2 linked regions of the Diaphorobacter ruginosibacter genome follow. The protein of the gene in region 1 binds, or shares a complex with, the protein of each later gene. Links are inferred from orthologs where the notes say so. Each region holds a gene or a part of one and is shown in the gene's direction. Other genes may lie near its edges. The genes, in order: mnmE and mnmG.

Region 1 (13,841 bases):
GCCCGCGAACGCGGCGTGCGCGTGCTGGCGCTGACCGACGGGCCGCAGTCGCCTGTCGCGCAGCTTGCGGACTGCTGCCTCTACGCGCAGACAGAGAACTACTATGCGGCGAATTCCGAGGCCGCAATCCTGGCGTTGATCGAGGCGCTGGCCAGCGCCGTGGCGCTGCAGGCCAACGAGTCGGTGCAAGGCGCGGCGCAACTGACGGAGGCCGTGCTGCCATGGCTCCATGGCGCGGACAACTCGCGCCTCAACCTGCGCACGCCGGAGCAGAAGACGCCCCCGAAGTCCGCCCCATCATCCAAAACCGCCCGGGCCGAGGCTGCCCGAGCCAGGTCCAAGACATCCCCCTCCGAGTGACGGTCCATCCATGAGCACATCGAATCAGCGCGCCGCATCGGCGGCGCCCGTGATCGCCATTCACGGCGGCGCGGGCACCTTGAGCCGCGCCAACATCCACGCCGACCAGGAGCGCGCCTATCACGCGGCGCTGCAATCCGTGCTGCGCGCCGGGCAGGCCGTGCTCGAACAGGGCGGCTCGGCCATGGAGGCCGTGACCGTTGCAGTGACCGAGCTGGAAAACTGCCCGCTCTTCAATGCCGGCCACGGCGCGGTGTTCACCGCCGACGGCACCCATGAACTTGACGCCGCCGTGATGGACGGCACAACGCTTGCGGCAGGCGCCGTGGCGGGCGTCTCGCATGTCCGCAATCCCGTGCAGGCCGCACGCGCGGTGATGCAGGACGGCAGGCATGTGCTGATGATCGGCGAAGGCGCCGAGCAGCTCGCGCGCGGCGCGGGGCTGGCGATGGTCGAGCCCGGCTACTTCTTCACCGAGGCGCGCCATGCGCAGTTGCTGGCCGCGCAGGCCAGCAGCGCGGGCGCCGTGCTCGACCATGATGGTGCGGCCGCACTGGCCGCGCTGCAGTCCCGTCCGCTGCATGAAAACCGCAAGATGGGCACGGTGGGCGCCGTCGCGCTGGACGTGCACGGCCACCTGGCCGCTGCGACGTCCACGGGCGGCCTCACCAACAAGCGCCCGGGCCGCGTCGGGGACACCCCGCTGATCGGTGCGGGCACCTATGCCGATGACCGCACGGCCGCCGTGTCCTGCACCGGCCATGGCGAGAGCTTCATCCGCGTGGCGGCGGCTTACGACGTCTGCGCGCGCATGGCCTATGGCGGCCGCTCGCTGGAAGCGGCGGCCAACGCCGTGGTGCACGAGGCGCTGCCGGCCATCGGCGGTACGGGCGGCCTGATCGCGGTGGACCGCTTCGGCAATGTCTGCCTGCCCTTCAACACCGAGGGCATGTACCGCGGTGTTGCGCGCGCGGGCGTCGCGCCCGAGACCTTCATCTACCGCTGAACGCGGCGCCGGGTTTTTCTATTTTGGTATCTCGCATGAACACGACTTCATCCTCCGACACGCCGCAGCTCATCCTGCCCGAGCAACAGGTGCTCGCGGTGAACGACATGACGATCCGCTTCGCCACGTCCGAGCGCACGGTGGAAGCGGTGCGCAACCTCTCCTTCCACGTGGACCGCGGCGAGACGCTGGCCATCGTGGGCGAATCCGGCTCCGGCAAGTCGGTGACGTCGCTCGCGCTGATGCGCCTCGTCGAACATGGCGGCGGCAAGATCACCCACGGCTCGGCGCTGCTGCGCCGTCGCAGCGGCCAGGTGCTCGACGTGGCAAGTGCATCGCAGGCCCAGATGCGCGACGTGCGCGGCGCGGATGTGGCGATGATCTTCCAGGAGCCCATGACCTCGCTGAACCCGGTGTTCACCGCCGGTGACCAGATCGCAGAATCCATCCGCGTGCACCAGGGCAAGGACCGCGCCGCCGCGCGCGCCGAGGCGCTGCGCATGCTGGAACTGGTGCGCATCCCCGAGGCGAAGAACGTGCTGGACCGCTTTCCGCACCAGCTCTCGGGCGGCATGCGCCAGCGCGTGATGATCGCGATGGCGCTCTCGTGCAAGCCGCAGCTGCTGATCGCCGACGAGCCGACCACGGCGCTGGACGTGACGATCCAGGCGCAGATCCTGCAGCTCATCCGCCAGCTGCAGGAAGAGATGCACATGGGCGTCATCTTCATCACGCATGACATGGGCGTGGTGGCCGAAGTGGCCGACCGCGTGCTGGTGATGTACCGCGGCGACAAGGTGGAAGAGGGTGGCTCCGACCAGATCTTCGCGGCACCGCAGCACAGCTACACGCGCGCCCTGCTGTCCGCCGTGCCCAAGTTGGGCGCGATGCAGGGCACGGACCTGCCGCGCCAGTTCGAGCTGCTGCGGGTGGACGGGAGCATGCCCGCCGTCGAGTCCACGCCGCTCGATACGCGTCCCGCGGGCGCGCAGCCCATCCTGCGCGTGAAGGACCTGGTCACGCGCTTCGACCTGCGCTCCGGCCTGTTCAACAAGGTGACCCGCCGCGTGCATGCGGTGGAGCATGTGAGCTTCGACCTCTACCCTGGCGAGACGCTGGCACTGGTGGGCGAGTCGGGTTGCGGCAAGTCGACCACGGGCCGTTCGCTGCTGCGCCTGGTGGAGAGCCAGAGCGGTGCCATCGAGTTCGGCGGGCGCAACATCCTCGACCTGCCGCGCAGCGAGGTGCAGTCGCTGCGCCGCGACATCCAGTTCATCTTCCAGGATCCGTTCGCATCGCTGGATCCGCGCCTCACCGTGGGCTTCTCGATCATGGAGCCGCTGCTCGTGCACAAGGTGGGCACGCGCGAGGAGGCGCAGAAGCGCGTGGACTGGCTGCTCGAGAAGGTGGGCCTGCCGCGCGAGTATGCACAGCGCTACCCGCACGAATTCTCCGGTGGCCAGCGCCAGCGCATCGCGATCGCGCGCGCACTGGCGCTCAATCCCAAGGTCGTGGTGGCGGACGAATCGGTCTCGGCGCTCGACGTGTCCATCCAGGCGCAGATCGTCAACCTCATGCTCGACCTGCAGCGCGAGCTGGGCGTGGCCTTCCTGTTCATCTCGCACGACATGGCCGTCGTGGAGCGCATCAGCCACCGCGTGGCCGTGATGTTCCTCGGCCGCATCGTCGAGATCGGTCCGCGCCGCGCGATCTTCGAGAACCCGCAGCACCCCTACACCAGGAAGCTGATGGCAGCAGTGCCGATCGCCGACCCTTCGCGCCGTTTCCTCAAGCGCGCACTGCAGGAAGGCGAGATCCCCAGCCCGATCCGTGCCGTGGGTGACGAGCCCGTCGTGCCGCCCCTGGTGCAGGTCGGTCCCGATCACTTCGTGGCTCCCGCCACGGCCTGACGCGCAGGCGCCCGCCCATCGACGCCTTCCTGGCGCCATCCGAATCAACCACACCCTTTTTCCCAACCGGAGGTCCTCATGACGAACACCGCTTCCACCCGACGCATCGCGCAGAGCCTGCTGGCCCTCGCCGCATTTGCCGCATCCGGCGCCGCACTGGCCGCCGCAAGCAACCCCGTGCTGGCGATTGCCTATCCGCCCGAAACGCTGGATCCGTACAACACCAACACGACCATGACCACGGCCGTGACCAAGACGTTCTACGAAGGCCTGTTCCAGTTCGACAAGGACCTCAAGGTGAAGAACGTGCTGGCCGAGAGCTATGACGTCTCCAAGGACGGCCTCGTCTACACCTTCAAGCTCAGGAAGGGCGTGAAGTTCCACGACGGCAGCGACTTCAACGCCGAGGCCGTGAAGGTCAATCTCGAGCGCGTGATGGACCCCGCCAACCGCCTGCTGCGCATCACGCAGTTCAACCGCATCTCCAAGGTGGAAGCGGTCGACGCATCGACCGTGCGCATCACGCTCAAGGAACCGTTCGGCCCGTTCATCAACTCGCTCGCGCACGCATCCGCCGCGATGATCTCGCCCGCCGCGCTCAAGAAGTGGGGCAGCAAGGACATCGCGTTCCACCCCGTGGGCACCGGCCCGTTCGAGTTCGTGGAGTGGAAGCCGACCGAGGCCATCATCGGCAAGAAGTTCGGCGGCTACTGGAAGAAGGGCTATCCCAAGGTGGACCAGATCACCTGGAAGCCGGTTCCCGAGAACAACACCCGCTCCGCGATGCTGCAGACGGGCGAGGCCGACTTCGCGTTCCCGCTGCCCTACGAGCAGGCCGCCAACCTGAAGAAGAACGACAAGGTGGAAGTGGTGAACACGCCTTCCATCATCGTGCGCTTCCTGAGCCTGAACATGCTGCAGAAGCCTTATGACAACGCCAAGGTACGCCAGGCGATCGCCTATGCGATCAACAAGGAGGCGCTGGCCAAGGTGGCGTTCGGCGGCTATGCGATCCCCGCGCAGGGCATCGTGCCGCAGGGCATCCAGTACGCGGTGAAGATGGAGCCGATCCCCTACAACGTGAACAAGGCCAAGGAACTGCTGAAGGAAGCCGGCTACCCCAACGGCTTTGAGTCGGTGATCTGGAGCGGCTACAACAACACCACCAGCCAGAAGGTGGCGCAGTTCGTGCAGCAGCAGCTCGCACAGGTCGGCATCAAGCTGAAGGTGCAGATCCTGGAGCCGGGCCAGCGCTCCGAAATGGTGGATGCATGGCCCGATCCGAAGACCGCCGGCGTGCGCATGTACTACATCGGCTGGTCGTCGTCGACGGGTGAAGCCGACTGGGCGCTGCGTCCGCTGTTCGCGACGGAAGCCTGGGCTCCCAAGCTGCAGAACGTGGCGTACTACAGCAACGAAGTGGTGGACAGCGGCATCGCCAAGGCGCTGGTGACCACCGACTCCAACGAGCGCGCGGAACTCTACAAGTCGGTGCAGGAACAGCTCATGAAGGACCTGCCGCGCATTCCGCTGGTCACCGAGGTGAACCTTTCGGGCCACGCCAAGCGCCTGTCCGGCGTCTATGTGATGCCTGATGCGAACCTCAACGTCGATGAAATTGCGGTGAAGTAAGCCGGCGTGGCCTGCCACGCACCCCTCCCGCGCGCGTCGTCCCTGCCCTGGTGACGACGGCGCGGGACGTTTTCGAGATTGTTCCCACGTTTTCCTGCTGCGCCTGCAGCATTGCCTCCATGCTGAATTACTTCCTCAAACGATTGGTCGGCCTGCTGCCCACGCTGCTGATCGTCGCGATACTGGTGTTCATGTTCGTCCACATGCTGCCCGGCGACCCCGCGCGGCTGGCCGCCGGACCGGACGCCGATGAAGCCACGGTGCAGATGGTGCGCAAGGAACTGGGCCTGGACCAACCGCTGCCCACGCAGTTCGTGCAGTTCTTCGGACGCATGCTGCAGGGCGACTTCGGCACGTCGATGAGCACGCACCGTCCGGTGTCGGCGGAGATCGGCGAGCGCTTCATGCCCACGCTGCTGCTGACCTTCACCAGCATGGTCTGGTCGGTGATCTTCGGCATGGGCATCGGCATCATCTCGGCCGTCTACCGCAACCAATGGCCGGATCGCCTGGGCATGGCGATCGCGGTCTCCGGCATTTCGTTTCCCGCTTTCGCGCTCGGCATGCTGCTGATGCAGATCTTCTCGGTGGACCTGGGCTGGCTGCCCACGGTGGGCGCCGACACGTGGAAGCACTACATCCTGCCCTCCATCACGCTGGGTGCGGCCGTGGCCGCCGTGATGGCGCGCTTCACCCGCGCCTCGTTCGTGGAAGTGGTGAGCGAGGACTTCGTGCGCACCGCGCGCGCCAAGGGCCTGAACGAGCGCGTCGTGATCCTCAAGCACTGCCTGCGCAACGCGATGATTCCCGTGGTCACCATGATGGGCCTGCAGTTCGGCTTCCTGCTGGGCGGCTCGATCGTCGTGGAGGCGGTCTTCAACTGGCCCGGCGTGGGCCGCCTGCTGGTGGACGCGGTGAACACGCGCGACTACCCCCTCATCCAGACGCTGGTGCTGATGTTCTCGCTGGAGTTCATCCTCATCAATCTGGTGGTGGACATGCTCTATGGCTACATCAACCCCACCATCCGCTACAAGTAAGAACGCAGCCAGACCGAACGGGATACCGACAAGCATGACCACCCCCTCCATTTCCCCCACTCCTGCCGCTGCGGCAGCCTCCGCGCAGGATGCGAGCGTGCGCACCCCCTGGCGCGAGTTCTGGCGCAAGTTCAAGAAGCAGCATGTCGCGGTCGCGGCGCTCGTGTTCGTGGTGCTGCTGGTTGCCATTGCGGTGCTCGCACCCTACATCTCGCCCTTCGATGCGGAGAACTTCTTTGACTACGACCGCCTGAACGAGGGCCCGTCGGCCATGCACTGGTTCGGCGTGGATCCGCTGGGCCGCGACATCTTCAGCCGCATCCTCATGGGGGCCCGCATTTCGCTGGCGGCGGGCTTCTTCTCGGTCTTCATCGGCTGCATCATCGGCACGGCGCTCGGCCTGCTCGCGGGCTACTACGAAGGCTGGTGGGACCGCATCGTGATGCGCATCTCCGACGTGCTGTTCGCCTTCCCCGGCATCCTGCTCGCGTTGGGTGTCGTGGCGATCCTCGGCAGCAGCATGATCAACGTGATCGTCGCGGTGGCGGTGTTCAGCGTGCCCGCGTTCGCCCGCCTGGTGCGCGGCAACACGCTCGTGCTCAAGCGAATGACCTACATCGAGTCGGCGCAGAGCATCGGCGCGAACGACTGGACCATCATCATGCGCCACATTCTTCCGGGAACGATCTCGGGCATCGTCGTGTACTTCACGATGCGCGTGGGCACGTCGATCATCACGGCCGCCAGCCTGTCCTTCCTGGGCATGGGCGCGCAACCGCCGACACCCGAATGGGGCGCGATGCTCAACGAGGCACGTGCCGACATGGTGAACGCGCCGCACGTCGCGCTGTTCCCCAGCCTCGCGATCTTCCTGACCGTGCTGGCATTCAACCTGCTGGGCGACGGCCTGCGCGACGCGCTCGACCCCAAGATCGACCGCCAGACATGATCTCGCGCAGCCAGCCTCCCCGCGTCGGCCAGCTGCGCAGCGGCGAGCGTGACGCGATCACCGACGTTGCCGGCGTGACCGTGGGCAGCGTCACCTTGGCCGAAGGCGCGGTGCAGACCGGCGTGACGGTGATCCGTCCGCACGGACGGGACCCGTTCCAGCACAAGGTACCCGCGGCCACGGCCGTGATCAACGGCTTTGGCAAGAGCGTGGGGCTGATGCAGCTCTCCGAGCTGGGCCAGCTGGAGACGCCGATCGCGCTCACGAACACCTTCTCGGTCGGCGCGCTGGCCGAGGCGCAGGTCGCGCACTGCATCCGCGGCAATCCCGAGACGGGCCGCTCGCTGCCCACGGTGAATCCGCTGGTGCTCGAATGCAACGACGGCTATCTCAACGACATCCAGCGCATGGCGATCACCGCGCAGCACTACGAGGCTGCGCTGCAGGCTGCGGGCCTGCAGGTGGAGCAGGGCGCGGTGGGCGCGGGGCGCGGCATGTCGAGCTTCCAGCTCAAGGGGGCATAGGCACCGCGTCGCGCAGGGCGCAGCTTGCCAATGGCGCGGCACATACCGTGGGCGCGCTGGTGCTCTCCAACTTCGGCGTGCAGGCCAATCTTCTGTGGGGCGGCGAGCCGCTCGGGCAGAGGCTCGCCGCGATGGCCGTGGCGGAAGAGCCGCCGCAGCGCGCCGAAAAGGGCTCGATCATCATGGTGATCGCCACCGATGCACCACTCGATGCGCGCCAGCTGCAGCGCCTGGCCTGGCGCGCGGCGGCGGGTCTCGCGCGCACGGGCTCGGTGTATGGTCACGGCAGCGGCGACATTGCGCTCGCGTTCTCCACGGCGTATACCTTGCCGCATCTGCCCGATGCACCGATGCCCGCCGTGGCGATGGTGAACGAGGCGCTGCTGGACGGCCTGTTCCAGGCTGCGGCCGACAGCGTCGAGCAGGCCATCGTGCACGCGTTGTGGCATGCCGGGCCGGTCACCGGCCGCGATGGAAACCATCGCGCATCGCTGCGCGAGATGCTGGACACAATGGGTGCCTGAACCGGCACCCGAACCCGGACCGACATATGAAGATTCTGATTTCCGTTGATATCGAAGGCGTGGCGGGGGTCTACCACCCCGAGCAGGTGCGCGCGGGCAACCCCGAGTACGAGCGCGCGCGCCGTCTGATGGCCGAGGAAGCGAATGCCGCGATTGCCGGGGCATTCGATGCGGGCGCAACCGAGGTCTACGTGAACGACTCGCACGGAGGCTTTCGCAACATGCCGCCCGATCTGCTCGATGCGCGCGCACTGGCCGTGCAGGGCAAGCCGCGGTACCTCAGCATGGTTGCGGGTGTGGAGCTGGGGCTTCACGGCGTGTGCTTCGTCGGCTACCACTCGCGTGCGCAGGGGCGCGGCATCCTGGCGCACACGATCAACAGTTTCGCCTTTGCGCGCATCAGCCTGAACGGCGTGGAGCTCGGCGAGGCCGGCATCTATGGCGCGCTGGCAGGAACCTATGGCGCGCCGGTGATCGCGGCGTCCGGCGATGACGTCTTCATCGAGGAAACCCGTGGCCTGTTTCCCGGAGCCGAGTTCGTGCAGGTCAAGCGTGCAACCGGCCAGACCAGCGGCATCAGCCTCTCGCCCGAGCAGGCGCGCGCAGCCATCCGCAAGGGCGTTGCATCCGCGGTGCAGCGGGCAGGAGGCGTGAAGCCGTTCGTGATCGGCGGACCGGTCACCGTGGACCTGGTCACGCAGTCTCCGGCGCTGGCCGACCTGTTCTGCCAGTGGCCGACGCTCGAGCGTGTGGACGGCTGCGCGGTGCGATTCACCGCACCTGAAATCGAGTCGGCGGTGCGCATGCTCAATTGCTTCTCCGCCATGTCCAGCATGCTGAGGTGAGCACGATGAATCCTTCTCCCCGGACCGTAGGCATCCTCGCCGGCATGGGCCCCGCGGCGGGTGTCGATTTCGTGCGCCTCTTCGTGGGCGCCTGCGAAGCCTGGCTGCGCGAGCACGGTCAGCCCGTGCTGGACCAGGCCTATCCCGAGCACTGGATGGCGCAACTGCCCATCCCGGACCGCACGCGCGCGCTCACCGACCCGGCCGCACCGCAGCCGCTCGAGGCGATGCTCCGCGGCCTGAACCAGCTCACCGCGCTGGGCGCCGTGGCCGTCGCGATTCCCTGCAATACGGCGCACGCCTGGCATGCCGCGCTGCAGGAGCGTGTGCCGCAGGTCGAACTGCTGCACATCGCGAGCGAAACCGCCGCCGAGATCCGGCGCCTGGGCCACCCGCGCGTGGCCCTGCTGGCAACGCAGGGCACCTACGACACCGGCCTGTACGACGAGGCCTTCGCCGCGCAGGGCATCGAATGCGTGCTGCCCGGCGACGAGGCCCGCATCTGGCTCATGCAGGGCATCTACGACGGCGTGAAGGCCGGCGACATGCGGCTCGCCGAGCAGCGCTTCACCCAGGTCGCCCAGCAACTGCGCGCGACGCACGGCGACATTGCGCTGGTGATGGCATGCACCGAGATCCCGTTGGCCCTGCCGCAGGCCCCGGAGGCACGTGACTGGACGCTGGTCGATCCCTCGGCGATCCTCGCCGCAGCACTTGCCGCAAGGGCCTACGGGCAGCCGTAGTCAGGAGAGCGCCTTTACGCGGCGAGAGCACCAAGCGCGGATAATCGACGCCTGTCCGTTGCCTGCCGCCTCTCCCCTTCACCGCGAAAGTCCCCGTCCATGCTCGCCCGTCACCAAGATCCCGTCGTCGCCATCGCCACCGCACCCGGGCGCGGGGCCGTGGGCATCGTCCGGGTGTCGGGCAGGGGGCTGGGCGGTTTCGTCGAGCAGCTCCTCGGGCGCAAGCCGAATCCCCGCGAGGCGCATTACCTGCCTTTCGCGGACAAGGACGGGCAGGCGATCGACCATGGCCTGGCCCTGTTCTTCCCGGGACCGCACAGCTATACCGGCGAGGATGTGCTGGAACTGCAGGCGCATGGCGGGCCGGTGGTGCTGCAGCTGCTGGTGGCGCGCTGCCTGGAGCTCGCGCGCACGGCGCTGCCGCGCCTGCGCCTCGCGGAACCCGGCGAATTCACGGAGCGTGCGTTCCTCAACAACAAGATCGACCTGGCGCAGGCCGAGGCGATTGCCGACCTGATCGACGCCAGCACGGAGGCGGCTGCACGCAGCGCGGGGCGCTCGCTCTCGGGTGCGTTCTCCAAGGAAATCCACACGCTGCGCGATGCGCTGATCCACCTGCGCATGCTCGTGGAAGCGACACTGGACTTCCCCGAAGAGGAAATCGACTTCCTGAAGAAGGCCGATGCCGCCGGGCAGCTGGAGCGGCTGCAGCTGCAACTGGCGCGCGTGATGCAGCGTGCGCAGCAGGGCGCGCTGCTGCGCGAAGGCATCAAGGTGGTGATCGCGGGGCAGCCGAACGCAGGCAAGAGCTCGCTGCTCAACGCGCTGGCCGGTGCCGAGCTGGCCATCGTCACGCCGATTGCAGGCACCACGCGCGACAAGGTGCAGCAGACCATCCAGATCGAGGGCGTGCCGCTGCACGTGATCGACACGGCGGGCCTGCGCGAGAGCGACGACGAGGTCGAGAAGATCGGCATCGCGCGCGCCTGGGAGGAAATCAAGGCCGCCGATGCCGTGCTGTTCCTGCACGACCTCACCCGCTGGCACGAGCCCGACTACGCGGCCGCCGACGCACGGATCGCGAGCGCGCTGGCCGACCAGCTGCACGAGCAGGTGCCCGTGATCGACGTGTGGAACAAGACCGACGCGGCCACCCCGGAAGCGGCCGCAGCGTACGCCACGCTGCAGCCCGGCCGCGTGGCCCAGGTGCAGCTGTCCGCGCGCACCGGCGACGGCCTGGCGGCGCTGCGCCGCCAGCTTCTGGAGATGGCCGGATGGCAGTCGGCGCCCGAAGGCGTCTACATCGCCCGGGCACGCCACGTCGCGGCCCTGTCCGAGGTGGACTCCCACCTCATGGAGTCCGCGGCCCAGATCCATTCGGACAGCCCTGCACTCGACCTGCTGGCGGAAGAGCTGCGGCTGGCACAGAACGCACTCAACTCGATCACGGGCGAATTCACGTCCGATGATTTGCTGGGGGTGATTTTTTCTTCGTTCTGCATCGGGAAGTAGACGCCGCGCGCCGGTGCCTGCTTGGGAGTCGCCTGCACGAAGCCCCTCTCTTGCATGACCCTTCCATGCCTGGATGTGTTTCTGATGTGAGCGCGGGCTTCTTGGGTGGGCATTGACCGGAATGAACATCGTTGGTAGCAGCGGCAGCGCGACGATCTGGCAGCACCATAGCTTGAAGCCGTGCCGGCTCTCACGCTGATTGAATTCTTGTGCAGTTCTGCTTTAATCCCATCAACAGGCCACTCGTGATTCGCTGCAAGCATTCGTGCTGATGAATTGTAATAACACGTATGTGTCCTTGTTCAAACCCTGTAACCGCATTACCTTCCACGCCATGAATACCGTAGTCAATAGAGCGGATGGAAAGGTGGATCTGCATGGATTGGTGCAGGCCATCAGCCATGCCACCGCGGAAGACAGTCTCAACAACCTGCTCACGGCCGAGCAGTGGGATCTGCTGTCGGCCTATCTGCTGCCCGTGTCGTTGCCTGCTGGGCAGGTGCTGTTCGCACAGGGTACGACCGACCGCACGCTGTATCTGCTGGAAAGCGGTACGCTGAGCGTGCACTTCGAGGACGAGAAGCAGCGCCTGCGTCTCGCGATCGTAGGTCCTGGCTCCGTTGTGGGCGAGGGGGCGTTCTTCTCGCATCTTCCACGCTCTGCGACGGTGCAGGCGGGCGCGCCGTGCAAGCTCTGGAGCCTGCCTGCCATGCGGTTCACCGAGCTGTCGAATCGTCAACCGGCAGTCGCACTCCATCTGGTGATGGCTGTGGGCGCCGTCCTCTCGAAGCGGCTCGGAAACCGCAAGCGTCGGGTGGCATCTACCTGAGAAATGTCAACTTTTTGACCCACATCATCAAAAAAAAACACTGGCGCAGTTCTCGTCTGACTATTAGCATCCGCTGATAGGTAGCGCTGTACACTTCTTTGCGTGTGTTTCAGTGCACTTCACTTCAGGTGCGCCATGTCCTTTCTCAGTTGGTTTTCTCGACGTCCCGCCCATGGGACCACGGCGCGCAAGGCGCCGCTCAATGCGACGCAGCAGAGTGCGGGCGCAGCGCACCCGTTGACCCAGCGTTCGCAGGAGGCCGCGGATCAGCTTGGGCGCAAGAATATCCGCACGGAGCGTCGCGAATCGCTCTACATGGTGGTGCGCGATGCGATGGTGCGCGCCGGCGTGTTGTCGGCAGGCTACAAATTCAAGGTGCTTTCGCTCGACCAGCTGGGTCAGCAGTTCGTCGTGATGATCGACCTGGCGCGCGAGTACGGCGCCAGCACGGCGCGGCTCACCGAGATCGAAACCCTCATCACGCAGAGCGCGAAGTCGCGCTTCGACATTCTGGTCACCGCCGTCTACTGGCGGGTGCATGACAACGCCGGAGTCGGCGTGCACATGCGCCGCGCGGCCGACAGGCAGGCCGCTCCCGCCACGCGCTCGGGTGCCCCACAGACGCTGCGCGCCCCGATCATGCCCGTGGGGGCCTATGAAGCACGGGCTTCGGCGCCCGCACCGTTGCGCCATTCCGGCGCCGCGCCGCTGAATTCGGGCGCGGCACCCCTGCACAGCAGCCGTGCGCCCCTCTCGCCGCTCCCGCCCCTCGGTGGCGGCAACAGTGCGCAGGCGCCGTTGATCGGCAATCATCATCCAGTCATCAATGGCGGCAATGGCCATTTCGATCCGATCGAGGACGATGAGGTGGCGGCATTCAAGCGCGCCCTCAGCGGCAGTGGTGCCAGCAGCGGCGCCCGCCCCGTGTCGGCATCGGACCGCCCCGGGACGATGGTGCGCAGCGGCCCGATGTCACGCTCTCCGCTGCTGCAACCCTCGGGGTTTGCGGATACGGAAATGCCGGCGCAGGACTCCGCGAGCTCGGACCTGAGCGCCACGCAGTACGGGGATCTCTGATTCCACCGGCCGTGCCCTGCTGGGCGCGGCACCCGTGCCGCGGTGCCTGTCAGTGGCCGTCGAAATCCACCAGGTTGAAGATCTTCAGGCCCGCGTCGCGCAGGCGCTGTGAGCCGCCGAGCTCGGGCAGGTCGACGATGACGGCGCCTTCGGTGACCGTGGCGCCCAGACGTTCGAGCAGCTTCTTGCCGGCCATCATCGTGCCGCCCGTGGCGATCAGGTCGTCGATCAGCAGGACGCGATCGCCGGGCTTGACGGCGTCGGAGTGCAGCTCGACGGTGGCGCTGCCATATTCGAGCTCGTAAGTCTCCTCGACCGTGGTGAAGGGCAGCTTGCCCTTCTTGCGGATCGGCACGAAGCCGACGTTGAGCTCATAGGCGATCACCGCGCCGATGATGAAGCCGCGCGCATCGAGGCCGGCCACCACGTCGGGGCGCAGGTCCTTGTCCATGTAGCGATGCACGAAGGCATCGACGAGCACGCGGAACACCTTGGGGTCCTGCAGCAGCGGCGTGATGTCGCGGAACTGCACGCCGGGGGCCGGCCAGTCCGCAACCGTGCGGATGTGTTGGCGCAGGTATTCGTTGACGCTCAGTTGCTCGGGCTGCTGCATGGTGGTTCTGGTATCTGGAAAGTCTTGGGGAGGGCCGGCGCGTGCCGGCGGCTCACCTGCCGCGCAGCAGCAGGTCTTCGGTCAGCGCAAGGGCCTTGGGCAGGCCGCGCAGCACCAGTGTATCGCCTTCGGCAAGCAGGGTCGGATCGTCGGCGTCGGCGCTCACCGCGCCGCTGGACCGGCGCACCGCGACGAATTGCACGTCGCGCCCAGCCAGTGCCAACTCGCCCAGCGCGTGGCCGCAGGCCGCGGCGCCGGGCGGCAGGGTGAAGGACTT
Region 2 (14,928 bases), 160 kb from region 1 along the record:
CAGTTGGTCACGGTGAACAGGTAGGCATCGGCCACGGTGAACTGCTCGCCCATCAGGTATTGCTTGCCGGCCAGTTCGTTCTCGACGAACTGCAGGCGGCCGGTGATGCGCTCGCGCGCACCATTCTTCACGTCGTCGGTGGATGCGGGATTGAACAGCGGGCTGAAGCTCTTGTGCAGTTCGGTGCCGATGAACGTCAGCCATTCCTGCAGCTTGTAGCGCTCCCACGTGCCGTTGGCGGGAGCCAGCTTCTTGTCGGGGGCCTGGTCGGCCAGGTACTGGACGATGGCCGGGCCTTCGTGCAGGCGCTTGCCGTCGTCAAGCTCCAGCAGGGGGACATAGCCGAGCGGGTTGATGGTGTAGAAGTCCGTTCCGTCCTGCAGCTTGTGCGACTTGGTGCTGGCCAGCACGGGGGTGTAGGGCAGGCCCAATTCCTGCAGCACGATGTGTGGCGACAGGGAACAGGCGCCGGGCGAGTAATAGAGCTTCATGAGGTTTCCTTTTTTCAATCGAAAGACGGTGGAATGAAAGCTTCCTCGAACATGCTATACCGACTCGGGCGGGTTTGCAGGATCGGGCCATTGATGGTGATTGACTAAAAAATAGGCAACCCATGGACCCCAAAAGAGGAGGCGTCGCGACGGCGTTTCACGTGAAACAGCAGTGCCATCCGGAAGATCCTGGGGGCTGCTTGGAGGGCCATCGGGACAGATTGGCCGGAGCGTGGGAAAATCAGGGGTTTCCCGGCCCATTCAGGCTGGGCTCTTTCAGGCCGGCCATGTAGCGCAGTTCCTGCGGCATGAGCGTATCGGCCTGGCTTCCGGTTGCGCGCGGCCGGAGGTGCACGGGTAGTAGTTTGCGGGCCAGCGCGTCCCCGAAAGGCGCTCCTTTCATGTTGTATCCCCAGAATTTTGATGTCATCGTAGTCGGCGGCGGACACGCCGGAACAGAAGCCGCGCTTGCTGCGGCACGCATGGGTTGCAAGACCCTGCTGCTCTCGCACAACATCGAGACGCTCGGGCAGATGAGCTGCAACCCGAGCATCGGCGGTATTGGCAAGGGTCATCTCGTCAAGGAAGTGGACGCGATGGGTGGCGCCATGGCGCTGGCGACGGACAAGGGCGGCATCCAGTTCCGCATCTTGAACAGCTCCAAGGGTCCCGCCGTGCGTGCCACGCGCGCACAGGCTGATCGCATTCTGTACAAGGCAGCCATCCGCGACATACTGGAGAATCAGCCGAACCTGTGGCTGTTCCAGCAGGCGGTGGACGACCTGATGGTGGAGGGTGACCGGGTAGTGGGTGCCGTCACGCAGGTCGGGATCAAGTTCCGAGGCCGCACGGTGGTGCTGACGGCGGGGACCTTCCTCGATGGCAAGATCCATGTGGGGCTGGACAACTACGCGGCGGGCCGCGCCGGCGACCCGCCGGCCGTCACGCTGTCGTCGCGCCTCAAGGAACTCCAGCTGCCGCAGGGGCGCCTCAAGACCGGCACGCCGCCACGCATCGACGGCCGCAGCATCGATTTCTCCCAGTGCGAGGAACAGCCCGGCGACGGCATGCCGGGCGGGGTGAACGAAGGCATCCTGCCGGTTTTCAGCTTCATGGGCCATGTGGCCATGCATCCGACGCAGATGCCCTGCTGGATCACCCACACCAATGCGCGCACGCACGAAATCATCCGTTCGGGCTTCGACCGCAGTCCCATGTTCACCGGCAAGATCGACGGCGTGGGGCCGCGCTACTGTCCTAGCGTCGAGGACAAAATCAACCGTTTCGCGGACAAGGAAAGCCACCAGATTTTCCTGGAGCCCGAAGGCCTGACCACGAACGAGTACTACCCCAACGGTATTTCCACCAGCCTGCCGTTCGACATCCAGTACGACCTGGTGCGCAGCATTCGTGGACTGGAGAACGCCCACATCCTGCGCCCCGGCTATGCGATCGAGTACGACTACTTCGATCCGCGTGCGCTCAAGAGCAGCTTCGAGACCCGCCAGATCCATGGCCTGTTCTTTGCAGGACAGATCAACGGCACCACCGGATACGAAGAGGCCGCGGCGCAGGGTATGTTCGCCGGTATCAACGCCGCGCTGCAATGCAGAGAGCAGGAGGCCTGGGTGCCACGCCGCGATGAGGCCTACCTCGGTGTGCTGGTGGATGACCTGATCACCAAGGGCGTGACCGAACCCTATCGCATGTTCACCAGCCGCGCCGAATTCCGCCTGCAGCTGCGCGAAGACAATGCCGACATGCGCCTGACCGAGGCTGCGCGCAACATGGGCCTGATCGACGATGCACGCTGGGATGCATTCAGCCGCAAGCGCGACGCTGTTTCACGTGAAACAGAGCGCCTGAAATCCACCTGGGTAAATCCGCGCAACCTGCCAGCCGAAGAATCTGAGCGTGTCCTGGGGAAGGCCATCGACCATGAGTACAACCTGTTCGAACTGCTGCGCCGGCCCAATGTCGGCTATGCGGATCTGACGCAGATGAATGGCGGCAAGTATGCAAGCCCCGATGTTTCACGTGAAACGCTGGGCGATCTCAGCGAGGCCGTGATCGAGCAGGTGGACATCGCCGCCAAGTATTCCGGCTACATCGATCGGCAGAAGGACGAGGTGGAGCGCGCCGCTCATTTCGAGAAGCTGCGCCTGCCTGCGGAACTGGACTACATGCAGGTCGCCGCTCTATCGTTCGAGGTGCGCCAGAAGCTGCAGAAACATCGGCCTGAGACATTGGGCCAGGCCTCGCGCATTTCCGGGGTGACTCCGGCGGCCATCTCGCTGCTGATGGTGCACCTGAAGAAGGGTGGCTTCAAGGAGTTCGCCAACATGACGGCACAGAGCGTGGAAGCAGAGGCATGAGCGAGCAACTGTTGACTCAACTGCGCGAGGGTGCGCAGGACCTGGAGCTTGATCTGGGCGAATCCCAACTCGCGCAGCTGATGGAGTTCCAATCGCTCTTGCAGAAGTGGAACAAGGTCTACAACCTCACATCCGTGCGTGATCCGCAGGAAATGCTCACGCACCATCTGCTGGACAGCCTGGCTGCGGTCAAGCCGCTGCAGCGGCACCTCGCAGCCATGCCCGCAGGCCAGCGCGAGAAACTGCTGGACGTCGGGTCGGGAGGAGGGCTGCCGGGCGTGGTGTTCGCCATCTGCTGCCCGGACCTGGATGTGAGCTGCGTCGATACGGTGGCCAAGAAGGCCGCGTTCATCAACCAGGCAGCGGCGGCCCTGCGCCTTCCCAATCTGCATGGAATCCATGCGCGGGTCGAGACGCTGACGCAGAAGTTCGATGTCGTGAGCTGCCGCGCATTCGCGTCGCTGATCGACTTCACGACATGGTCGCGGCAGGCTCTCGCGGATCACGCCGTATGGCTGGCCATGAAGGGCAAGCAAACCGATGACGAGCAGGCCGCCCTGGGCGCCGACGTGGAGGTGTTTCACGTGGAACAACTGGTAGTGCCCGGCCTTGATGCAGACCGTTGCATTGTGTGGATGAGGCCCAAGTCGTGAGCGTGGCTTAAACTAGGGACTCGTCTTTTCGTCCTGCGCGAAGGTTATCCCCATGTTTGGCATCTCGGACTACGGCGCTTTCGTCGCCGCGATCATCCTGTTCCTGTGCATTCCCGGCCCCGGGAATCTGGCGTTGATCACGTCGACCAGCAAGGGGGGCTTCCGCGGCGGCTTTGCCTCCACATTCGGCGTGATCTGTGCCGACCAGATGCTCATGTGGGCGGCGGTGGGTGGCGTGGCCGGCCTGATGGCCGCCTATCCCGCAGCATTCCACATGGTGCAGTGGGTGGGTGCCGCCTACCTCGCCTGGATTGGCTGGCGCATGCTGCGCGCCAAGCCCGGCGACGCGCCGGTGGTCAACATCAGGCCGCATCACTACTTCCGGCAGGGCGCGATCATCACGCTGTTCAACCCGAAGGCCATCGTGTTCTACATGGCGTTCTTTCCGTTGTTCGTCAATCCGCAGACACACCGCGGCCTTGTCACTTTTGCGGCAATGGCGGCCACGGTGGCGACCCTGACCCTGCTCTATTCGACGATCATGATCCTGCTGACGCACTTCCTGGCCGAGCGCATGCGCGCCAACCCACGGATCGTGAACATGCTCGAAAAGACGGCAGGTACTTTTCTCATCGGCTTCGGCGTCAAGCTGGCCATTTCCAAATAACAAGCACTTCGAAAAGATCGCATGGCCAAGATTTTCTGCATCGCCAATCAGAAGGGTGGAGTGGGCAAGACCACGACCACCGTGAACCTCGCGGCAGGTCTTGCCCGGATCAAGCAACGCGTGCTCATGGTCGATCTGGACCCGCAGGGCAATGCGACCATGGGCTCGGGCGTGGACAAGCGCTCCCTCGAGCTCAGCGTGTACGACGTGCTGCTGGAAACCGCCGGCATCAAGGAGGCCGCCGTTTTCTCGGAGCAGTGCGGCTACCACGTGCTTGGCGCCAATCGCGAACTGGCCGGTGCCGAAGTCGAGCTGGTCACGCTCGAGCAGCGTGAGCGGCGCCTCAAGGCGGCCCTTGCCGCCGTGGACAAGGACTACGACTTCGTGCTGATCGACTGCCCGCCCAGCCTCTCGATGCTCACGCTCAACGGCCTGTGCAGCGCGAACGGCGTGGTCGTTCCCATGCAGTGCGAATACTTCGCGCTGGAAGGGCTGACCGATCTGGTCAACACCATCAAGCAGGTGCACGCCAACCTGAACCCCGACCTGCAGGTGATCGGCCTGCTGCGCGTGATGTACGACCCGCGCATCACGCTGCAGAGCCAGGTGAGCGAGCAGCTCAAGGACCACTTCGGCGACAAGGTGTTCGACACCGTCATTCCGCGCAACGTGCGTCTGGCCGAAGCTCCCAGCTACGGCCTGCCCGGCGTGGTGTTCGACCCGAACGCCAAGGGCAGCCAGGCCTTCGTCGATTTCGCGAAGGAAATGGTCAAGCGCATCAAGAAGATGGGATGAAGGACGCCATGAACGCGCAGCAGGTGCTGGTTCTCCCCGGCTGGCAGGGGTCGGGCGAGGCGCACTGGCAGACCCGCTGGGAGCGCCTGCACGGTTATCAACGCGTGGAGCAGCATGACTGGATGCACCCGCTGCGCGGCGACTGGAGCGCGCGGCTCGAGGAGACCGTCGTCGATGCGCCGGCACCCGTCATCCTGGTGGCGCACAGCCTGGGGTGCATTCTCACGGCGTGGTGGGCTGCGCATTCGGGCCATGCATCCGGCAAGGTGCAGGGTGCCCTGTTGGTGGCCCCGGGCGACGTGGAGCGGCCCGAGCTGACGGGGCCGCTGCGCGGCTGGACGCCGATCTCCATGCGCTCGTTGCCGTTCCCGAGCATCCTGGTGGGCAGCCGCAACGACCCCTATTGCAGCTTCGAGCGCGCCCGCGCACTCGCCGATGCCTGGGGCTCGCGCTTCGTCGACCTGGGCGCGCGCGGACACATCAACGCCGAATCCGGCCTGGGAGACTGGCCCGAGGGCCACGCGCTGCTGGATTCGCTCAGAACCACGACAAAGGATTGAACCGATATGGTCACGAAGAAACCCAAGGGCCTGGGCCGAGGTCTCGAAGCGCTGCTGGGCCCCAAGGTGGCCGACACCAAGGCCTCCCCGGCGACGTCCCGGGCCGCCAATGCCAAGAGCGGCCCCGTGGAGGGGCAGGGCGTGGGCAAGCTGGCCCTGACCGAGATGGTGCCCGGCATGTACCAGCCGCGCACGCGCATGGACGAGGGTGCGCTCTACGAGCTGGCCGAGAGCATCAAGCAGCAGGGCATCATGCAGCCGATCCTGGTGCGCAGGCTCGCGGACGGCCCGAACGCCGGCAAGTACGAGATCATCGCGGGCGAGCGGCGCTTCCGCGCATCGCGCCTGGCCGGCCTGAGCGAAGTGCCGGTGCTGGTGCGCGAAGTGCCCAACGAGGCCGCGGCCGCGATGGCGCTGATCGAGAACATCCAGCGCGAGGACCTGAACCCGCTGGAGGAGGCGCAGGGCCTGCAGCGGCTGGTACGCGAGTTCGGCCTCACGCACGAGCAGGCGGCGCAGGCCGTCGGACGTTCGCGCAGCGCCGCAAGCAATCTGCTGCGGCTGCTGAACCTGGCCGATCCCGTGCAGACCATGCTGATGGCGGGCGACATCGACATGGGCCACGCGCGCGCGCTGCTGTCGCTCGATCGCGCGGCGCAGATCACGGCCGGCAACCAGATCGCGGCCAAGAAGCTGTCGGTGCGCGAGGCCGAGGCGCTGGTCAAGAAGCTGGGTGCCGAATTCAGCCTGCAGACGCAGAAGCCCAAGAAAGAGAAGTCGCGCGACATGAAGCGGGTGGAGGAAGAGCTCTCCGACCTGCTCACCGCCGAGGTCGAGGTGCGCGTGAAGAAGCGCGTGAAACGCAATGGCCGCACCGAGGAGATGGGGGAGCTGGCGATCCAGTTTGGCTCGCTGGAGTCGCTCAACGGGCTGATCGATCGGCTTAGAGGCAATCAGTAATAAAACTCAATACGGAAAAACTACCAAAAAAGAAACAACTTGCAACCATTTGCCGGAAGTTTGAGGCTGACGCTATTATTCGCCGTCGTTTTGAGCAGGAACAGCACGTCAGTGTGTTGAAACCGCCGGCCAAACAGGTTGTGTATCGAGAGGAATTCCTAGATGTCCAAGAGAGTTTTGACGCTGCTTGCCGCAGCATGTGCTGCTGTTGCCCTGACGGGTTGCGAAACCACCAACATGAAGATGGGCAGCGCCGAATCGAAGACCGTGGCGACGGGTGCCGCCGGTGGTGCCAACACCGCGAACGAGAGCACGCAGCTCGAGCGCTGCCCGCAGTCGCTGGGCACGCTGTCGCTGGTGGAGAACCAGGATGCGGGCTGGTACACGATCCTGCGCAACGAATACAAGCTGCCTCCAACGGCCAACCTGCTGCGCCTGCTGGTGCAGCAATCCAACTGCTTCATCATTGTCGAGCGCAGCGCCGCAGGCATGCGCGCCATGGACCGTGAGCGCCAGCTGATGGGCTCCGGCGAAATGCGCGGCGGCAGCAACTTCGGCAAGGGCCAGATGGTGGCGTCCGACTACGCCCTCTCGCCTGAAATCATCTTCTCCAACAGCGATGCCGGCGGTATCGGTGGTGCCCTGGGCGGCCTGATCGGCGGCGGACGCGGTGCGGCCATTGCCGCCATCGGCGGCAGCATGAAGACCCGCGAGGCCAGCGCCATGCTGACGCTGGTGGACAACCGCTCAGGCGTGCAGGTGGCGGCTTCCGAGGGCAGCGCTTCCAAGAGCGATTTTGCGGGCTTCGGCGGCCTGTTCGGCGGCGTGGCGGGCGGCGGCCTGGGTGGTTATCAGAACACGGCCCAAGGCAAGGTGATCACGGCGGCCTTCATGGACGCCTACAACCAGATGGTCGTGGCGCTGCGCAACTACAAGGCGCAGACCGTGCAGGGCCAGGGCCTGGGCGGCGGTGGCCGGCTGGGCGTGGACGGCGGTGCCGCTCCTTCGCAGACACGTGCCGGCGCGGCCATGTCCACGCGTGAAGCACAGCAGCGCCTGATGGACCTGGGCTACAACATCGGCTCTGCCGACGGCTCCATGGGTCCGAAGACGATGAACGCCATCCGTGCCTTCCAGAAGGACCAGGGCCTGAAGGCCACGGGCCGACTGGACTCGCAGACGCTGGACGCGCTCTCGCGCTGAAACGGCGATCGACCCACCGTCCAGGTGGAGTGATCCCAAGAAGCGGCCCCTGTGGCCGCTTTTGCATTTGTGGATGCACTTCCCTGTTGCTGCAGGCCCGCTACCCATGTCGCACTGAAGCAGTGCGACATGGGCGACTTCGCCAGCGATCTGGCCTAGGATGCCCGCCGTTGACAACGGAGCGTCTCCTCATGTTTCTTTCCCTGCCGCCTTTCTGGGCGTCGTGGTTGCCTGCGCCCATGGGCCGGGCCGCAGCCCCGATGCCGTTGCCGCGCCCTGCCGAGCTGCGCGTCGATGTGTACACCGGCCCCGACGCCATCGCGCAGGAGCTGCAGTCGCTGCATGACCGCCTCCATACGCCCGGCGACTCGATGCACGGCATCGAGCGGCTCGATTTCCTCGGCGATCCGCGCTTTACCGTCCACTACCGCGAGGCGGACGGCGAGCAATACATCTACGTTGAAGACCTGCACATGCGGCGGCTGGCCGGCTATACGGTGTTCAACCGGCTCGTCGAGCTGAACAGGCGCGCCGATCGTGTGCTGCGCGCGCCCCACACCAAATTCGCCCCCGAATACCAGCGCCAGGGCCTGGCCACGGCCATCTACCGCTGGGCGCTCGGCAACGGCCAGTGCCTGATCTCGGGCGCGCGCCAGTCGCCCGGTGCGCACGCATTATGGAACCGCCTGGCGCAGGGCAACGAGCAGGGCTATGTGCACCTGCAGGACAAGACGGTCACCTACCTCGGCACGCGGGTGGACGACGAGCGTCTTCTGGATCACTTGAACACGCGCCGCATTCTGCTGGGCGAGGGCTGGAGCATCGACGGGCTGGCTGCCACCGTGCGGATGCACATGCCGCTTTCCACCGCATGGGCCGGACACCCGCGGGAGGGTGTCGGGGGGCAGGGCGCAGCCGCATAAGCGGGGCCGGTTCAGCGCGGGCGGAACATGCGAAAGCGCTGCGCCTCGCCGATGCTGAAATAGTCCGCGGGACCGCCGCCGCGCAGGATGGGCTGGCCCGCGGCGGTGTCATAGATGCCGTCCTTGAGCAGGCTGCGCTCGATGTGCACGGCCACCACTTCGCCAAGCACCAGCCAGCTCGGTATGTCCGCGCCGTCGGCCCCCCGCAGCTGCACGATCTGCGTGCACCGGCATTCCATGGTGACGGGGCTTTCGGCCACGCGCGGCGGCGTCACGACCTGGGATGCGAGCGGCGTGAGCCCGGCGAGGTCGAACTCGTCCACGTCGAACGGAACGGCCGCGCAGCTCTGGTTCATGGCTTCGGCAAGTGGCCGGGTCGCCAGGTTCCAGACGAATTCGCCGGTCTCCTCGATGTTGCGCAGCGTGTCCTTGCGGCCGAGGCTGGAGAAGCCGACGATCGGGGGGGTGTAGTTGAACGCATTGAAGAAGCTGTAGGGCGCGAGATTGAGCACGCCCGAGGCGCTTCGGGTGGACATCCAGCCGATCGGGCGCGGGCCGATGATGGCGTTGAACGGGTCATGCGGCAGGCCGTGGCCCTCGCGCGGAAGATAGGTATGGAAGCGTTCGGATTCGGTGTTCATGGCGGGACGGATCGACCGTTGGGTGAAGGGACACATGCTCTGCGGCAGAGGGCGTTCCTGCGATCGTAGCCGTTCGCCTCTACGCCCGTTCAGAGCCCCTTCTCGACCATCTGCAGCAGCCGGTCCGTGAGCTGCGTGCGCTGCGCCGCCGGGCTGTGGCGCAGGGGGCCGTCGATCATCAGCGTGGCCATGCCGTGCACCGTGGACCAGGCCAGGTATTCCGCCATCGGCCTGCGCTCGGCAGGCAGGACGCCCGCCTGCACCATGGCGTCGAGCGACTCGCACAGCAGCTGGAACGGATCCGCCGCGACAGGCGCACCGCCTTCCGGCAGAGCCGCATCGTCGTTCCTGGCAAATGCAGTGCGGAACCACCCCGTCTCCGCCTGTGCAAAGGCGATGTAGGCCCGCCCCACGGCGGCCAGCATGGCGTGCGCACGCGCGGCAGGGTCCGCCATGCTGCGCGCCGACGCCAGCTCCGTCTCGATCGACAGTGCCATGTGGGCGAGCACCTGCGCACGCACCGCCTCGAACAGAGCCTCCCGGTTCGCGAAATGCCGGTAGGCGGCATTCGGCGCCACGCCCGCGCGCCGCGTGGCCTCGCGCAGCACCACGGCCTGCGGCCCGCCCTCACGCGCAAGCCTGATGCCTGCATCGATCAGCGACTGGCGCAGGTCTCCATGGTGGTACGTGCGCCGGGCGCTGGGGTCGGAAGGATCGGCTGACATGGGCATTCAAAGGTGGACAGGGGAAGTCATCACAAAACCTTACCAAACAGGAAAATTAAATGTGGACAGTGTTCATTTTAATCGGCAAAATAAGTGAACGTTGTCCACATTCATGGATGGCGTGATGGTTTTTCACCTTCAAGGAGACAGATTCATGAAGCTACAGAACTACGTCGACGGGTTCCTCTGCCCCGTCAAGACCCAGGACAAGGAGCGTTACCTGGCCGTGGCCACGGCAGCCGCGCAGCTGTTTCGCAGGCACGGGGCGATCTCGGTCGTGGAATGCTGGGGTGACGACGTGCCCGAGGGCCAGCTCACCTCCATGCCCATGGCCGTCAAGCGCGAGAGCGACGAGGTGGTCGTGTTCTCCTGGGTCGTGTGGCCTGACAAGGCCGTGCGTGACCGAGGCATGAAGGCCGTGATGGACGATCCGGAGATGCCCAAGGACATGCCGTTCGACGGCAAGCGCTTGATCTACGGTGGCTTTCAGACCATTCTGGTGGCCTGACGCCGGGTCACAGGACATTCATTTCGTCCCCGCATCATTTCCAGCTCCATTTTCCACTTCACTTTTCATTCAGGAGACTCGCATGCAATTCATTCCCTACCTCAACTTCAACGGCAACTGCGCGGAAGCCATGGCTTTCTACGCCAAGGTGCTCGGCGGCACGCAGGGGCCCGTCATGCGCTTCGGCGACATGCCGCCCATGCCCGACATGCCACCGGTGCCCGAGAGTGCGAAGAACGGCGTAATGCACACCTACGTGAAGTTCGGCGACCAGGAGCTCATGGGCTCGGACGTGATGCCCGAAGCCTGCGCAGGTGCCGGCTACCACGCGCCGCAGGGCATGTACATCTCGATCCGCGTGGACACGGTGGAGGAAGGCCGCCGCATCTTCGATGCCTTCGCGCAGGGCGGCCAGGTGGCCATGCCCTTCGCCAAGACCTTCTGGTCGCCCGGCTTCGGCATGACGACCGACCGCTTCGGCACGCCCTGGATGATCAACGTGTTCGACGAGCAGGTGGCGCGCTGACGCACCGCGCTTCGGAAGACATGTAAAACCAACCTGCAAGGCCCCGTTCAGCGGGCTCAAGGAGATATCAGGACATGCGATACCAGGCCAGCTGCCACTGCGGCAGGAACGTGTTCGAATTCGACGGCGAGCTCAAGGAGGCCCTTGCCTGCAACTGCTCCATGTGCCAGCGGCGAGGCTCGCTGCTGGCCTTCGTGCCGCGCACCGCGTTGCACCTGAAGACGCCCGAGGAGGCGAGCAAGGTCTACACTTTCCACAAGCACGCGATCAGGCACCATTTCTGTCCCGAATGCGGCATTCACCTGTATGGCGAGGCCCGGCATCCGAAGACGGGCGAGGCCATGGCGGCAGTCAACATTCGCTGCGTGGAAGGCCTGGACCTGCATACCGTGCCCGTGCGCGAATTCGACGGCCGTTCCCTGCCATGAACGGCGCCCGCCCCAGAGACACCCAAGGAACCGCAGCCATGTCCGACTCCACAACCACCATCTCCTCCTCCACTCCGGCCGCTGCCGTGCACAGCAACGACCTGGTGCTCACGCGGTTGCTCGATGCGCCGGCCGACAAGCTCTATCGCTGCTGGACAGAACCGGCCCTGCTGGTGAAATGGTTCGTCCCGGCGCCCTGGAGCGTGGCGCGCGCCGAGGTCGACGTGCGCCCCGGCGGCCGCTGCCTGATCGTCATGCAGAGCCCCGAAGGGCAGGAGATTCCCAACGACGGCGTGTACCTCGAGGCGGTGCCCGGCCGCCGACTGGTGTTCACCGACGCCTACCGCGCGGGCTGGGTGCCGTCGGACAAGCCCTTCATGACCGCCATCGTCACCTTCGAGCCGGAGGGCCAGGGAACGCGTTACACCGCGATTGCCCGCCACTGGAACGAGCAGGACCGCAAGACGCACGAGGACATGGGTTTCCACACGGGCTGGGGCATCTGCGCCGAGCAGCTCGAGCGGCTGGCCCGGAGGCTGTGAGCGCGTGAAAGCGCACTGCGCCTTCCGCAGGCCATCACAGTGAGCCGAAGAACCGCGCGGGCGACTGTCCCACCGATTTGCGCACCATCGCACTGAAAGCGCTGGGGCTGTAGCCCAGCTCCTGCGCGATCTGTCCCATGGGCATGCGCGACGCGGCCATCGACAGGGCCTTGGCCAGCACCACCTGCTGGCGCCATTGCGTGAATGTGCTGCCCAGTTCGGTGCGAAAGAGCCGGGCCACGGTGCGCGGGCTGGCACCGGTGTTGCGCGCCCATTCCTCCAGCGTCTCGTGCAGCGTGGGATCGGCAATCACCGCCTCGCAGAGCGAGCGCAGCCGCTTGTCGTGCGGCAGGTCGACGCCGAGCCGGACGGGGTTCGCGCGCCGCAGCTCATCGAGGATCAGCGCGCTCAGGTGCTTCTCGCGCCGCAATGCGTCCGCAGAGGGCGTGGGTTCATCGTCCGATTCCGTGGGCATCTCGCGCGCCAGCGCGCGCAGCAGGTCGGAGGCCTCGAGCACGCGGCACTGGCGCCACGGTTCTTCCTCGTGCCGCGCCACACCGGGGCCGCAGCGATCGGGCGGCTGGTACAGGTAGAGCGTGCGGAGATCCGCGTCCTCCACCATCGTCACCGCATGCTCGACACCGGGAGGCACCCACACCGCGCGCGATGGCGGCACCATGTAGGTGCCCTTGGGCACGTCAAGGCGCAGCACGCCGTAGGCCGAGATCGCCACCTGCGCCCAGGCATGGGCGTGCGGCATGATCTGGGTGTCCGCGCTGAGCTTGCGATAGCGCACCCGCACGGGCCGCTCGCGCGTGGGCACGTAGGGCGGCGGAGCAACGGATTCCAGATACGACAGCCGCCGCACCGAGCGGCGCGCGCCGATGGAGGTATTGGCGGGTCTGCTTGGCATGTTTGCAATAGAGATTGGCAGACTATCGTATCCCGGACGAGGGCGGTTGGCCCTAATATCGTCCTCATGACCACGACAACATCCACACCTTCGTCCGCGCCGTCCCCGGACGGGCAGGGCAGCCTTCGGCAGGACGCGCGCACCATCGGCCTGATCGGGCTTGCGCACGGCTCCTCGCACTTCTTCCACATGCTGCTGCCGCCGCTGTTCCCGTTCCTGATCGCGGAGTTCGACTTCAGCTACTCGCAACTCGGCCTGCTGGTGTCGGTGTTCTTCGTGGTCTCGGGCGTGGGGCAGATGCTCTCGGGCTTCGTTGTCGATCGCGTGGGGGCCCGTCCCGTGCTGTTCTATGCCCTGTCGTGCTTCATCGCCGCGGGGCTGGTCGCGGGCACGGCGAGCGGCTATCCCTCGCTGATCCTCGCCTCGCTGCTGGCGGGCATGGGCAATGCGCCGTTCCATCCCGTTGATTTCACCATCCTGAACAAGCGGGTCTCGCCCAAGCGCCTGGGCCACGGTTTCTCGGTGCACGGCATCTCGGGCAACCTCGGCTGGGCGACGGCCCCGGTATTCATGGCCGGCATCGCCACGGCATCGGGCTCCTGGCGCACGGCCTGCCTGAGCGGCGCAGCCCTCGCGTTCGTCATCCTCACCATCATGGTGCTGAACCGGGACGCCCTCGACGACCGCCAGGGCTCGTGGTCCGGCAACCAGGCCGCGAGCAAGGGCGGTGTGGGAGTGGTGGCCCAGCCGGAGCACCCCATGGCCTTCCTCAAGCTGCCGTCGGTGTGGCTGTGTTTTTCGTTCTTCTTCTTCAGCACCTGCTCGCTCAGCGCCATCCAGAGCTTCGCCAGCCCGGCGCTGCACAACCTGTACGGCACACCCCTGTCGATGACGGCGCTGGTCGTGACCGGCTACATGCTGTGCGGCGCCGTCGGCATGGTGATCGGCGGCTTCCTCGTTGCGCGCGTGCAGCGACTCGAGAAGATCATCTCGCTGTGCCTGCTGGCCGCCGCGGCGCTGCTGGCCCTGGTCGGTCTCGGCATCCTGCCGGGCATGGGCGCGCTCGTGATCACCGCGCTGGCGGGCCTGGGCATCGGCATCGCCGGCCCTTCGCGCGACATGCTGATCAAGCGCGCCGCGCCACCCGGTGCCACGGGCCGCGTCTATGGCACGGTCTATTCGGGGCTGGACCTGGGCTTCAGCCTGGCCGCCCCGGTGTTCGGCGCGATGCTGGACCGGCACATGAACGCCGGCATCTTCTTCGGATCGGCCGCGGCGCTGGCGCTGTCGGTGGTGTCTGCCGGATTCGTGGGCGCGGGTGTGGCGGCGCGCTCGGCCCCCAAGGCCGCCACCGCGTGATGCGCACCGACTGATGCGTGTTTGACCCGCACGTGACGATCACGGCCCGGGCCCTGCAACTGCCGCTGCGGGGCCTTTTTGTTGGCTCAGGGGCGTTCCCAGGTGGCGACAGGACCCTCCTGCGCCATGAACATCGAATGCAGCTCGGGCTGCTGGAGCCGGGCGTTGCGTTCGAAATCCGCCGGGCTGCGCGTGCTCAGCTTGTTCTGCAGATGGGCCCATTCATAGGCGATCTGCCCCGTGGCCACGGTGATGCGTGCGTCCTCGTCGGCCGCATGGATCTTGCTGCCGTCGAAGCGATAGCCGCGCAGCGTGGCTTCGGCGTGCACGTCGTGCAGATAGCGTGCCAGCGCAGCGGCGGGATCCTCCAGGTCCTTGAAACGATCAAGCTGTGGATGGTTGCGGTATCCACGCGTTTCACCGCGCAACACGGCCTGTGCGAGCAACGCTTCGCGCCAGAGTGCCACAAGGCCCTTGGTGTCGAGATATCGGGGATGGAGGGACCAGAGGCGCACGGTGATAGAGCGGAAAGTTGAAAGCCGGAAGCCATGGGCCGCGCAGTCTGATGCAGGCGCCGCCCCATCGGTCCATGCTTTGGATAGTGGGTGAAAACCAGGGCAAAGCATAGCGGCTGGCATGGCCCTTGCACGTAGGCCTTC

Evidence for each region.
Region 2: the proteins of mnmE (region 1) and mnmG are in contact, whole or in part, in a solved structure (PDB 9HIP), measured with the Escherichia coli proteins. The link is inferred for Diaphorobacter ruginosibacter from one-to-one orthologs.

The regions. Positions count from the first base shown.
Region 1 is NZ_CP060714.1:4,633,828-4,647,668, forward strand. What follows is about bases 8,941-11,838. They hold mnmE (tRNA uridine-5-carboxymethylaminomethyl(34) synthesis GTPase MnmE), read left to right. Parts: upstream 8,941-9,632; coding sequence 9,633-11,045; downstream 11,046-11,838. Other genes in these bases: H9K76_RS20935 (aspartate/glutamate racemase family protein), read left to right, coding at 8,941-9,533; H9K76_RS20945 (Crp/Fnr family transcriptional regulator), read left to right, coding at 11,380-11,838. Also shown: H9K76_RS20895 (MurR/RpiR family transcriptional regulator), read left to right, coding at 1-360; H9K76_RS20900 (isoaspartyl peptidase/L-asparaginase family protein), read left to right, coding at 371-1,366; H9K76_RS20905 (dipeptide ABC transporter ATP-binding protein), read left to right, coding at 1,402-3,276; glutathione ABC transporter substrate-binding protein GsiB, read left to right, coding at 3,355-4,908; glutathione ABC transporter permease GsiC, read left to right, coding at 5,028-5,948; glutathione ABC transporter permease GsiD, read left to right, coding at 5,983-6,897; H9K76_RS20930 (M55 family metallopeptidase), read left to right, coding at 7,972-8,790; more of H9K76_RS20935, read left to right, coding at 8,796-8,940; more of H9K76_RS20945, read left to right, coding at 11,839-11,874; H9K76_RS20950 (hypothetical protein), read left to right, coding at 12,010-12,951; H9K76_RS20955 (adenine phosphoribosyltransferase), read right to left, coding at 13,001-13,564; H9K76_RS20960 (monovalent cation:proton antiporter family protein), read right to left, coding at 13,617-13,841. UniProt on the Escherichia coli protein: Exhibits a very high intrinsic GTPase hydrolysis rate. Involved in the addition of a carboxymethylaminomethyl (cmnm) group at the wobble position (U34) of certain tRNAs, forming tRNA-cmnm(5)s(2)U34.
Region 2 is NZ_CP060714.1:4,472,542-4,487,469, reverse strand. The notes cover bases 430-3,379. They hold mnmG (tRNA uridine-5-carboxymethylaminomethyl(34) synthesis enzyme MnmG), read left to right. Parts: upstream 430-892; coding sequence 893-2,866; downstream 2,867-3,379. Other genes in these bases: rsmG (16S rRNA (guanine(527)-N(7))-methyltransferase RsmG), read left to right, coding at 2,863-3,379; H9K76_RS20315 (hypothetical protein), read right to left, coding at 733-894; gstA (glutathione transferase GstA), read right to left, coding at 430-491. In the rest of the region: more of gstA, read right to left, coding at 1-429; more of rsmG, read left to right, coding at 3,380-3,519; H9K76_RS20300 (LysE family translocator), read left to right, coding at 3,572-4,186; H9K76_RS20295 (ParA family protein), read left to right, coding at 4,208-4,981; H9K76_RS20290 (RBBP9/YdeN family alpha/beta hydrolase), read left to right, coding at 4,990-5,541; H9K76_RS20285 (ParB/RepB/Spo0J family partition protein), read left to right, coding at 5,548-6,501; H9K76_RS20280 (peptidoglycan-binding domain-containing protein), read left to right, coding at 6,664-7,704; H9K76_RS20275 (N-acetyltransferase), read left to right, coding at 7,896-8,627; H9K76_RS20270 (flavin reductase family protein), read right to left, coding at 8,639-9,268; H9K76_RS20265 (TetR/AcrR family transcriptional regulator), read right to left, coding at 9,358-9,993; H9K76_RS20260 (DUF1428 domain-containing protein), read left to right, coding at 10,148-10,501; H9K76_RS20255 (VOC family protein), read left to right, coding at 10,584-11,027; H9K76_RS20250 (GFA family protein), read left to right, coding at 11,102-11,455; H9K76_RS20245 (SRPBCC family protein), read left to right, coding at 11,494-11,997; H9K76_RS20240 (AraC family transcriptional regulator), read right to left, coding at 12,032-12,910; H9K76_RS20235 (MFS transporter), read left to right, coding at 12,977-14,269; H9K76_RS20230 (pyrimidine dimer DNA glycosylase/endonuclease V), read right to left, coding at 14,356-14,784. UniProt on the Escherichia coli protein: NAD-binding protein involved in the addition of a carboxymethylaminomethyl (cmnm) group at the wobble position (U34) of certain tRNAs, forming tRNA-cmnm(5)s(2)U34.